DNA from 2 places in the Streptomyces sp. NPDC045968 genome. Region 1 is predicted to be linked to the other one. Evidence: riboswitches for the same ligand, from Rfam matches in the RefSeq annotation. Region 1 holds a riboswitch; the other holds the start of a gene.

What was found. A riboswitch is a leader RNA that binds a small molecule or an ion and turns the genes downstream of it on or off. The one in region 1 is predicted to bind glycine.
Region 2: another riboswitch for glycine. It lies ahead of gcvP (aminomethyl-transferring glycine dehydrogenase); the one in region 1 lies ahead of gcvT (glycine cleavage system aminomethyltransferase GcvT).

The regions. Positions count from the first base shown of each region.
Region 1 is NZ_JBWKLF010000011.1:260,958-265,248, reverse strand. Features, by position in the region: gene gcvT (glycine cleavage system aminomethyltransferase GcvT) at 91-1,230, opposite strand; glycine riboswitch at 1,387-1,484, opposite strand; gene AC07FA_RS29490 (AAA family ATPase) at 1,641-2,315, shown strand; gene AC07FA_RS29485 (enhanced serine sensitivity protein SseB) at 2,379-3,149, shown strand; gene AC07FA_RS29480 (enhanced serine sensitivity protein SseB C-terminal domain-containing protein) at 3,268-4,047, shown strand; gene AC07FA_RS29475 (serine hydrolase domain-containing protein) at 4,044-4,291, opposite strand, start outside.
Region 2 is NZ_JBWKLF010000012.1:214,631-218,921, forward strand. Features, by position in the region: gene gcvP (aminomethyl-transferring glycine dehydrogenase) at 1-2,571, opposite strand, end outside; glycine riboswitch at 2,764-2,861, opposite strand; gene AC07FA_RS30615 (PRC-barrel domain-containing protein) at 2,995-3,366, shown strand; gene AC07FA_RS30620 (DNA polymerase IV) at 3,288-4,291, opposite strand, start outside.

The sequences.
Region 1 (4,291 bases):
CTCCTGTACGCGGGGGAGTGCTGATGAACGGTGGTCTTACGGGGTGAGACGCGACTGCGTCACGTCAGGGACGCCGGGATGTCCCGGATGTCACTTCTGGCGCTTGTAGAACGGCAGGGCCACGACCTCGTACGGCTCGTGCGTGCCCCGGATGTCGACTCCGACGCCCGTGGTGCCGGGCGCGGCGTGCGCCGCGTCGACGTACGCCATGGCGATCGGCTTGCCCAGCGTGGGCGAAGGCGCTCCGGAGGTGACCTCGCCGATGACCGTGCCCTCGGGCCCGCCCACGGCGACAACGGGGAAACCGGCACGGGGCACCCGGCGGCCCTCGGCGACCAGGCCGACGAGCTTGCGCGGGGGAGCGGTCTCGGCGCGCTCGGCGGCGGCCTCCAGCGCGGCGCGCCCGACGAAGTCGCCCTCCTTCTCGAACTTCACGACCCGGCCGAGACCGGCGTCGAACGGGGTCAGCGCGGTGGTCAGCTCGTGCCCGTACAGCGGCATGCCCGCCTCCAGGCGCAGCGTGTCGCGGCAGGAGAGCCCGCACGGGATCAGACCGGCCGGGGCGCCGGCCTCGGTGAGGGCCTTCCACAGCTGCTCGGCGTGCTCGGGGGCGACGAAGAGCTCGAAGCCGTCCTCGCCGGTGTAGCCGGTACGGGCGATCAGGGCCGGGACACCGGCGACGGTGCCGGGCAGGCCCGCGTAGTACTTCAGTCCGTCCAGGTCCGCGTCCGTGACGGACTTGAGGATGCCGGGGGACTCCGGGCCCTGGACGGCGATCAGCGCGTACGCGTCGCGGTCGTCGCGTACGACGGCGTCGAAACCGGCGGCGCGCTCGGTGATCGCGTCGAGGACGGTCTGGGCGTTGCCGGCGTTGGCGACGACCATGTACTCGCTCTCGCCCAGGCGGTAGACGATCAGGTCGTCCAGGATGCCGCCGTCCTCGCGGCAGATCATGGTGTAGCGGGCGCGGCCGAGGCCGACCGTGCCGATGTTGCCGACGAGCGCGTAGTTCAGCAGGTCGACGGCCTGCGGGCCCGTGACCGTGATCTCGCCCATGTGCGACAGGTCGAAGAGACCGGCCCTGGTGCGCACGGCGTTGTGCTCGTCGCGCTCACTGGCGTAGCGCAGCGGCATGTCCCAGCCCGCGAAGTCGGTCATGGTCGCGCCCAGCGAACGGTGCAGGGCGTCCAGCGCGGTGTGGCGGGGGGCAGTGCTCGGGGCAGTGCTCATGGATACGGCTCCAGGGCATGACGACAGAGGACGATCCCTCCCCATCTGTCATCGGAACCTGAGAGGTTCGCCGAGAGGCCCTGAGGGGGTCGTTCCCCACAGAGGTCGGCTTGCACCTTGGGTGGAGCCGCGGAACGGCTCGCTTTTCAGATCTGCCTCATCCACGCGGTACGGGGCCTGAGAGATTCAAGGGAGGAACTTGCTCCTTCGGCGCCCGGCACACACAGTGTCCGGAACTCTCCCGCGCGGATTCAAACGGCCGGTATGCAGTTGGCGGGGTCATCATCGCACGGCATGCGGGAGAGTGGGACGTCCGGTCCCGACGGATACGGGCCGGTGAGCCGGTTGTGCCGCATTACCTTTTCTTTACACTTCTTGGGCAGATGTGGGTCACCGGACAGGGGGAGGCGATGACGTTGCAGCGTTACGCGACGACCGCGGGGGCCGCGCAGGGGGCGGTGCCGCCGCAGCAGGCGGCGCCCGTCCGCGCGCTGCTGGGCACGCACGCGCCCGTCGTGCGGGACCTGCGCGGCCGGGAAGGGCGCGGCCCGCGCAGTCTGGACTTCGCCGCGGGCGACGTGGTGGTCGTCTCCGGGCTGCCCGGCAGCGGCAAGTCGACCCTGATCCGCCGCACGGTGACGGAGCGGGCCATCGACTCCCAGGACACCAGGGACCGCTGGGGCCGCGCCCTGCCCCGTCTCCTCCCGTACGCCCTCTACCGCCCCCTCGTGCGCGCCGCCCACTACACCGGGCTCTGGCAGGCCCTGCGCTCCGGCGAGTCCGTCGTGGTGCACGACTGCGGCACGCAGACCTGGGTACGGCGCTGGCTGGCCCGGCACGCCAGGCGCAGAGGCCGCATCCTGCACCTCGTCCTGCTCGACGTCACCCCCGAGGTGGCCAGGGAGGGCCAGCGGGAGCGCGGCCGCGGAGTCTCCGGATACGCGTTCGCCCGCCACCGGCGCTCGGTCGGCCGGCTCATGCGGGACACGGAGACCGGCCTGCTCCCGGCGGGATGCGCCTCGGCGGTGCTGCTGGACCGCGAGGCGGCGGACGCGCTCGACCGGATCGCGTTCGCACCCACGTAGGGCCTGGCGTTCGCTCGTCTACGATCGCTGCCGCAGGGCACGACGAGAAGGGGAGCAGCACCAGTGGACAATCCGGCGCCGTTCGAGACCCAGCCGCACCACGGCTGGCCGGGCAACGAGCTCGAAGAAGTGCTGGTCGCCTCCCTCGGCGTCCCGGAGGCGGGCGGCCGGCTGCTCGAAGTGCTCGGCCGCAGCCCGCTCTGGGTGCCGCTGCCCAACGGTGGCCATCCCGCCAGCGACGACCTCGATCTGCCGATGATGGACATCGACGGCGCCGCGTACGTCCCCGTGTACAGCTCCGAGGCGCAGTTCCTGCTGTGCGTCGGCAGCCACATCTCCTTCGCCGTGGCGCCCGCCCGCGACTTCGCCCGCGGGCTGCCCCCGCAGGTGGGCATCGCGGTGAACCCGGGCGGCGCCGTCGGCCTGCCCCTGCCGCCGCCGGCCGTCGCCGAACTGTGCCGGGCCGGCCGCACCCCGCTGGACGGCCCCGCGGGCGGCGGCCGGGTCAAGCTCTACGAGCCGGACTGGCAGGAGGACCCCGTCGACTTCCTCGCCGCGGTCTCCGGCGAATTCCAGGAGAGCGGTGTCGTGAGCACCGCCCGCCGGGCGCTCGCCAGCATCGAGGGCGGTGATCCGGTCCTCTTCGTCGGAGTCGAGTTCGCCACCTGGGACGGCGCCGGGCAGAGCGCCCCGATGGACGCCATCGGCCGTGCGCTCGGCCGGGTCCAGCCGCCCTGGCCGGTCAATCTCGTCCTGCTCGACGTGACGCAGGACCCCGTCGGGGACTGGATGCGCGAGAAGGTACGCCCCTTCTACCGGCGCGAAGGACACTGACCGCCGTCAAGTCGGTGTCAGAAGCGAGGCATAAGCTGGTTTGATGGCATGGCGGGGTCGCACCCGTATGCCCGGAAGTGGCGGGGCGACAGCGGATCGATGAGGGGCGGGACCCAGAGTGAGCGCGTCAGGCACCGCGGCGGCCGGGCAGATCGAGCACATGCTGGGCCAGGTGACGCCCGGGCGTTACGACGCGTACGAAGCACTGCTCCAGGCCCTCACCGACGGCCGGGTCTGGATGCTCCTGTGGCACGGCACCGCGGGCTCTCCCGATGCCCAGTACGGGAACATGGAGGTCGACGGGCTGGGCTACGCCCCCTGTGTGACCTCCGCCCAGGAGCTCTCCGCCAGCGGCTGGAACCGCGCCCACGAACTGGTCACCGGACGTGACATCGCCCGCGCGCTCTTCCCCGACCGCTGGGGCATCTGGCTCAACCCCCACGCCCCGGGCGGCGGCGTCGGCATCCCCTGGCTCGACCTGCGCCGGATCGCCACCGGCCTCGACCGGATGCCCGCGGGACCGCTGCGGCTCTCCGAGCCCGCCATCGAGATCCCGCAGTTCTACGCCATGCTCACGCAGAACGCCCACCGCACCCCGGCCGTCCGCTCGCTGCGCCGCGCCTGGGTGCAGCCCGCGCTCGGCGTCCCGTACCTCGCGATCGGCCTCGACCTCTACGACACGGGCAGGCCCTCCGTCGACGCCGTGCGCGCCATGATGCAGCAGTCGATCGGCGCGGTCCCCGACGGCCTGCCCCTCTCCACCGTCTCCATGTCCGACGAGTACGACCCCGTCGCGATGTGGCTGCGCGCCAACGCCCGGCCGTTCTACGACCGCGAGGCGCACGCCCCGGCCGGCGCGCCGGGTTACGGCTACCCCCCGGCCCCGCGCGCCTTCTAGGGCCGGGCGATCCCGCCGGCGTAGACGTTGTCCGGGGTCACGACCCGGGTGATCGCCCGGGCGAGCAGCGTGGACGGCTCCTGGCCCCCGCTGAGGGCATCTGTGTTGATCATGATGACCAGGGTCGCCTTCTGCGAGGGCAGGTAGACGGTCACGGTCTCGTACCCCGGCAGTGAGCCGTTGTGCCCGATCCATCCGCCGGTCTTGAGGATGCCGAGGCCGTAGGTGGTACCGGGGAAGCCCG
Region 2 (4,291 bases), on a different contig from region 1:
CATCAGTGTCCCGGCCACCGGGAACGACATGGTCGGCGAGTGGAAGCCGTAGTCGATCAGGCGCTTGGCCACGTCGTCGATGCTGACCCCGGTCGCCTTGGAGATCGGCCGCAGATCGACGATGCACTCGTGCGCGACCAGACCGGCCGGGCCGTTGTACAGGATCGGGTAGTGCGGTTCGAGCCGCTTGGCGATGTAGTTGGCGGCGAGCACGGCCACCTGCGTGGCCCGCTTGAGGCCCTCGCCGCCCATCAGACGTACGTACGCCCAGGAGATGGGCAGAATCCCTGCGGAACCCCACGGGGCGGCCGAGATCGGGCCCACGCCGGTCTCCGGGCCCGCGGCGGGCTGGAGCGGGTGGTTCGGCAGGTAGGGCGCGAGGTGCGCGCGCACACCGACCGGGCCGACGCCCGGGCCGCCGCCGCCATGCGGGATGCAGAAAGTCTTGTGCAGATTCAGGTGCGAGACGTCGCCGCCGAACTTGCCGGGCTTCGCCAGGCCGACCAGCGCGTTGAGGTTGGCGCCGTCGACGTACACCTGGCCGCCCGCGTCGTGGACCTCACCGCAGATGTCCGCGACGTGCTCCTCGAAGACACCGTGCGTCGAGGGGTACGTGATCATGAGCACGGCGAGCTCGTCACGGTGCTTCTCGATCTTCGCGCGCAGGTCGTCGATGTCGACCTCGCCGTCGTCGGCGGTCTTCACCACGACGACCTTCATGCCGGCCATCACGGCACTCGCGGCGTTGGTGCCGTGCGCCGAGGAAGGGATCAGGCAGACCGTGCGCTGGTCGTCGCCGTTGGCCCGGTGATAGGCGCGGACCGCCAGCAGACCGGCGAACTCACCCTGCGAGCCCGCGTTCGGCTGGATGGAGACGGCGTCGTAACCCGTGACCTCGGCCAGGCGCTCCTCCAGCTCGCGGATCAGGGTCAGGAAGCCCTGGGCCTGCTCCGCCGGTGCGAAGGGGTGCAGCGCGCCGAATTCGGGCCAGGTGACCGACTCCATCTCCGTGGTCGCGTTCAGCTTCATCGTGCAGGAGCCGAGCGGGATCATGCCGCGGTCCAGCGCGTAGTCACGGTCGGCCAGCTTGCGCAGGTAGCGCAGCATCGCCGTCTCGGAACGGTGCTGGTGGAACACGGGGTGGGTCAGGATCGAGTCGGTGCGCAGCAGCCCCTCGGGCAGCGTGTCGGCGGCGGCCGCGTCCAGCGCCTCGATGTCACCGTCGGCGCCGAAGGCGGCCCAGACGGCGGCGATCTGCGTACGGGTCGTGGTCTCGTCGCAGGCGAGGGAGACCAGGTCGCCGTCGACGAGCCGCAGGTTCACGCCGCGCTCACGGGCATCCGCGACGACCTGCGCGGCCTTGCCGGGAACCCGCACGGTGATCGTGTCGAAGTAGGACCCGTGCACGACGTCGGCACCGGCGGCCCTCAGGCCCTCGGCGAGGATGGTGGCGTAACGGTGGGTGCGCTGGGCGATCGTCCGCAGCCCGTCGGGGCCGTGGTAGACGGCGTACATCCCGGCCATCACCGCGAGGAGCACCTGAGCGGTACAGATGTTGCTGGTGGCCTTCTCGCGGCGGATGTGCTGCTCGCGGGTCTGGAGGGCCAGGCGGTACGCCTTGTTGCCGTCGGCGTCCACCGAGACACCGACCAGCCGGCCGGGCAGGGAGCGGGCGAACTTCTCGCGTACGGCCATGAAGCCCGCGTGCGGTCCACCGAAGCCCATCGGCACGCCGAAACGCTGCGTGGTGCCGACCGCGATGTCCGCGCCCAGCTCACCGGGGGAGGTGAGCAGGGTCAGGGCCAGCAGGTCGGCGGCGACGGTGACGATCGCGCCGAGCTCGTGGGCCTGCTCGATGACGGGCTGGATGTCCCGGACGGCTCCGGAGGCGCCCGGGTACTGGAGCAGCACGCCGAAGACACCGCGCTCGGCGACGTCCGCCGGGATGCCCTCGGCGAGGTCGGCCACGACGACCTCGACACCGGTCGGCTCGGCACGTGTCTCTATCACCGCGATCGTCTGCGGCAGGGTGTCCGCGTCGACGAGGAAGACGCCGTTCTTGACCTTGCCGACGCGCCGCGCCAGCGCCATCGCCTCGGCGGCGGCGGTGCCCTCGTCGAGCAGGGAGGCGCCCGAGGTCGGCAGTCCGGTCAGCTCGGCGACCATGGTCTGGAAGTTGAGGAGCGCCTCCAGGCGGCCCTGGGAGATCTCGGGCTGGTACGGGGTGTACGCCGTGTACCAGGCCGGGTTCTCCATGACGTTGCGGAGGATCACCGGAGGGGTGAAGGTGCCGTAGTAACCGAGCCCGATCATCGGGGCGAGGACCTGGTTGCGGTCGGCGAGGGAGCGCAGCTCGGCCAGTACCTCGGCCTCGGAGCGGGCGGCGGGGAGGTCCAGCGCCTCCGCACTCCTGATCACATCGGGCACCGCGGCTGCGGTGAGCTCGTCGAGGGAGCCGTAGCCGACCTGGGCGAGCATCTTCGCCTGGGCCTCGCCATCGGGCCCGATGTGGCGCTGCTCGAAGGGAATGCCCTGCTCAAGCTGGGAGAGCGGAGTGCGACGGGGGGTCATGATGGAGGCCTCCTGGTCTGTCACGACCTGCGAGGGGCACCACGGCGTGGGTGCCCGAACGGCCTCCCCCTCTGTCATCTCGACCTGAGAGCTTCACCGGCCGCACATGGCGGACCGGCTTTCACCGTCGGTGAGGAAAGGTCCCGCGCCGGTCTGTGCCGTGGCGAGTCCCGTCCTGCTTTCCAGAGTGACCTCAACCGTGCGGTACGGGGGCCTGAGAGATTCCGGGGAGGATTTGCTCCTTCGGCGCCTCCGGCGTTCTCACCGAAGGACTCTCCCGCACGGGGTCAGCAGCCACTGCCAGCCTACCAGCGGGCACACGTCGGCTGTCTCGAGTGGCCGCCGCCCCCGATCTGCACTTTCGTAGTGCTTGTGGAGTAATGGGGGGACCACCCTCAGTTGTTGCGACCAGTGGGAGGCACCGTGCAGACCGATATCGATCCGCGCAGCCTGATCGGCCGCAAGGCATTCGACCGCAAGGGCGCCAAGATCGGAACGGTGGATGAGGTCTATCTCGACGACGCGACCGGGGTGCCCGAGTGGGCGGCCGTACGTACCGGGCTCTTCAGCAGGGACGCCTTCGTGCCACTGGAACCGAGCGAATTCGTCGACGACTCGCTGCGCATCCCCTTCGACCGCGCGTTGATCAAGGACGCGCCGGACTTCGGCGTCGGACGGCATCTCTCACCGGAGCAGGAGCTGCAGCTCTACCGCCACTACGGTCTGGACTCGCCGCCGGAGGAGGAGCTGGCGCCGGACCGTGACTTCGGGAGGCTGGCGGGCCAGGAGGAGTAGTCCACGGGCTCTTTCACGAGCGGCAGCGGCTCGGCCGGCCGGAGCTCCGGGTCGTCGATGCGGAAGGTGCGCACCCGGCCCGGGGGGTCGCCAGGCTCCTCGAAGCGCACCGTCACCCGGCCCACGCCGCTGCCCTGCACCCATCCGTGGCCGTAGGTCTCGTGCCGTACGTCGTGTCCCGAGGGCCACCGCCGCGCGGCAAGCTGTTCGGGACTCTCCTCCGCCGCTTCCTCGGGCGCCTCCACCGGCTCCTCGTCGGTTCCGCTCTCCTCGGCGACCGCTGCGGCGCTGCGCGCGTCGGCGGCCTGCGCGAACAGATCCTCCTGGGTGAAGTCGGCGAGCCCCGTGACACCCACTCCGAGCAGCCGTACTCCCCCGGTGGTGTCGACGGCCTCCAGCAGCCGCGCGGCGGCCTCCCTGATGACGGTGGGGTCGTCCGTGGGACCGCGCAGCGTCTCGGACCGGGTGAGCGTCGAGAAGTCGTAGCGCCGCACCTTCAGCACGACCGTCCGCCCCGACCGCTCCGCGGCCCGCAGCCGCCGCACACACCGGTCCGCGAGGCGTTCCACCTCCGACCTGACGCGCACCCGGTCGTGCAGGTCCACGTCGAAGGTGTCCTCGACCGACACGGACTTGGCGTCGCGCTCCGCCACCACGCGCCGGTCGTCGTACCCGAGGGCCATGAGGTGCAGCGATGCCCCGTGGGCCTTGCCCAGCAGCCGTACGAGCTCCGCCTCGCCCGCATCGGCCAGGTCGCGGACGGTGGTCATCCCGGCCCGTCGCAGGTGGTCTCCGGTGGCCGGTCCGACGCCCGGCAGGATGCGCACGGACATGGGCGCCAGCAGCTCCCGTTCGGTACCCGGCTCGATGAGGACGAGCCCGTCCGGCTTGGCCTCCTCCGAGGCGATCTTGGCGATCATCTTGG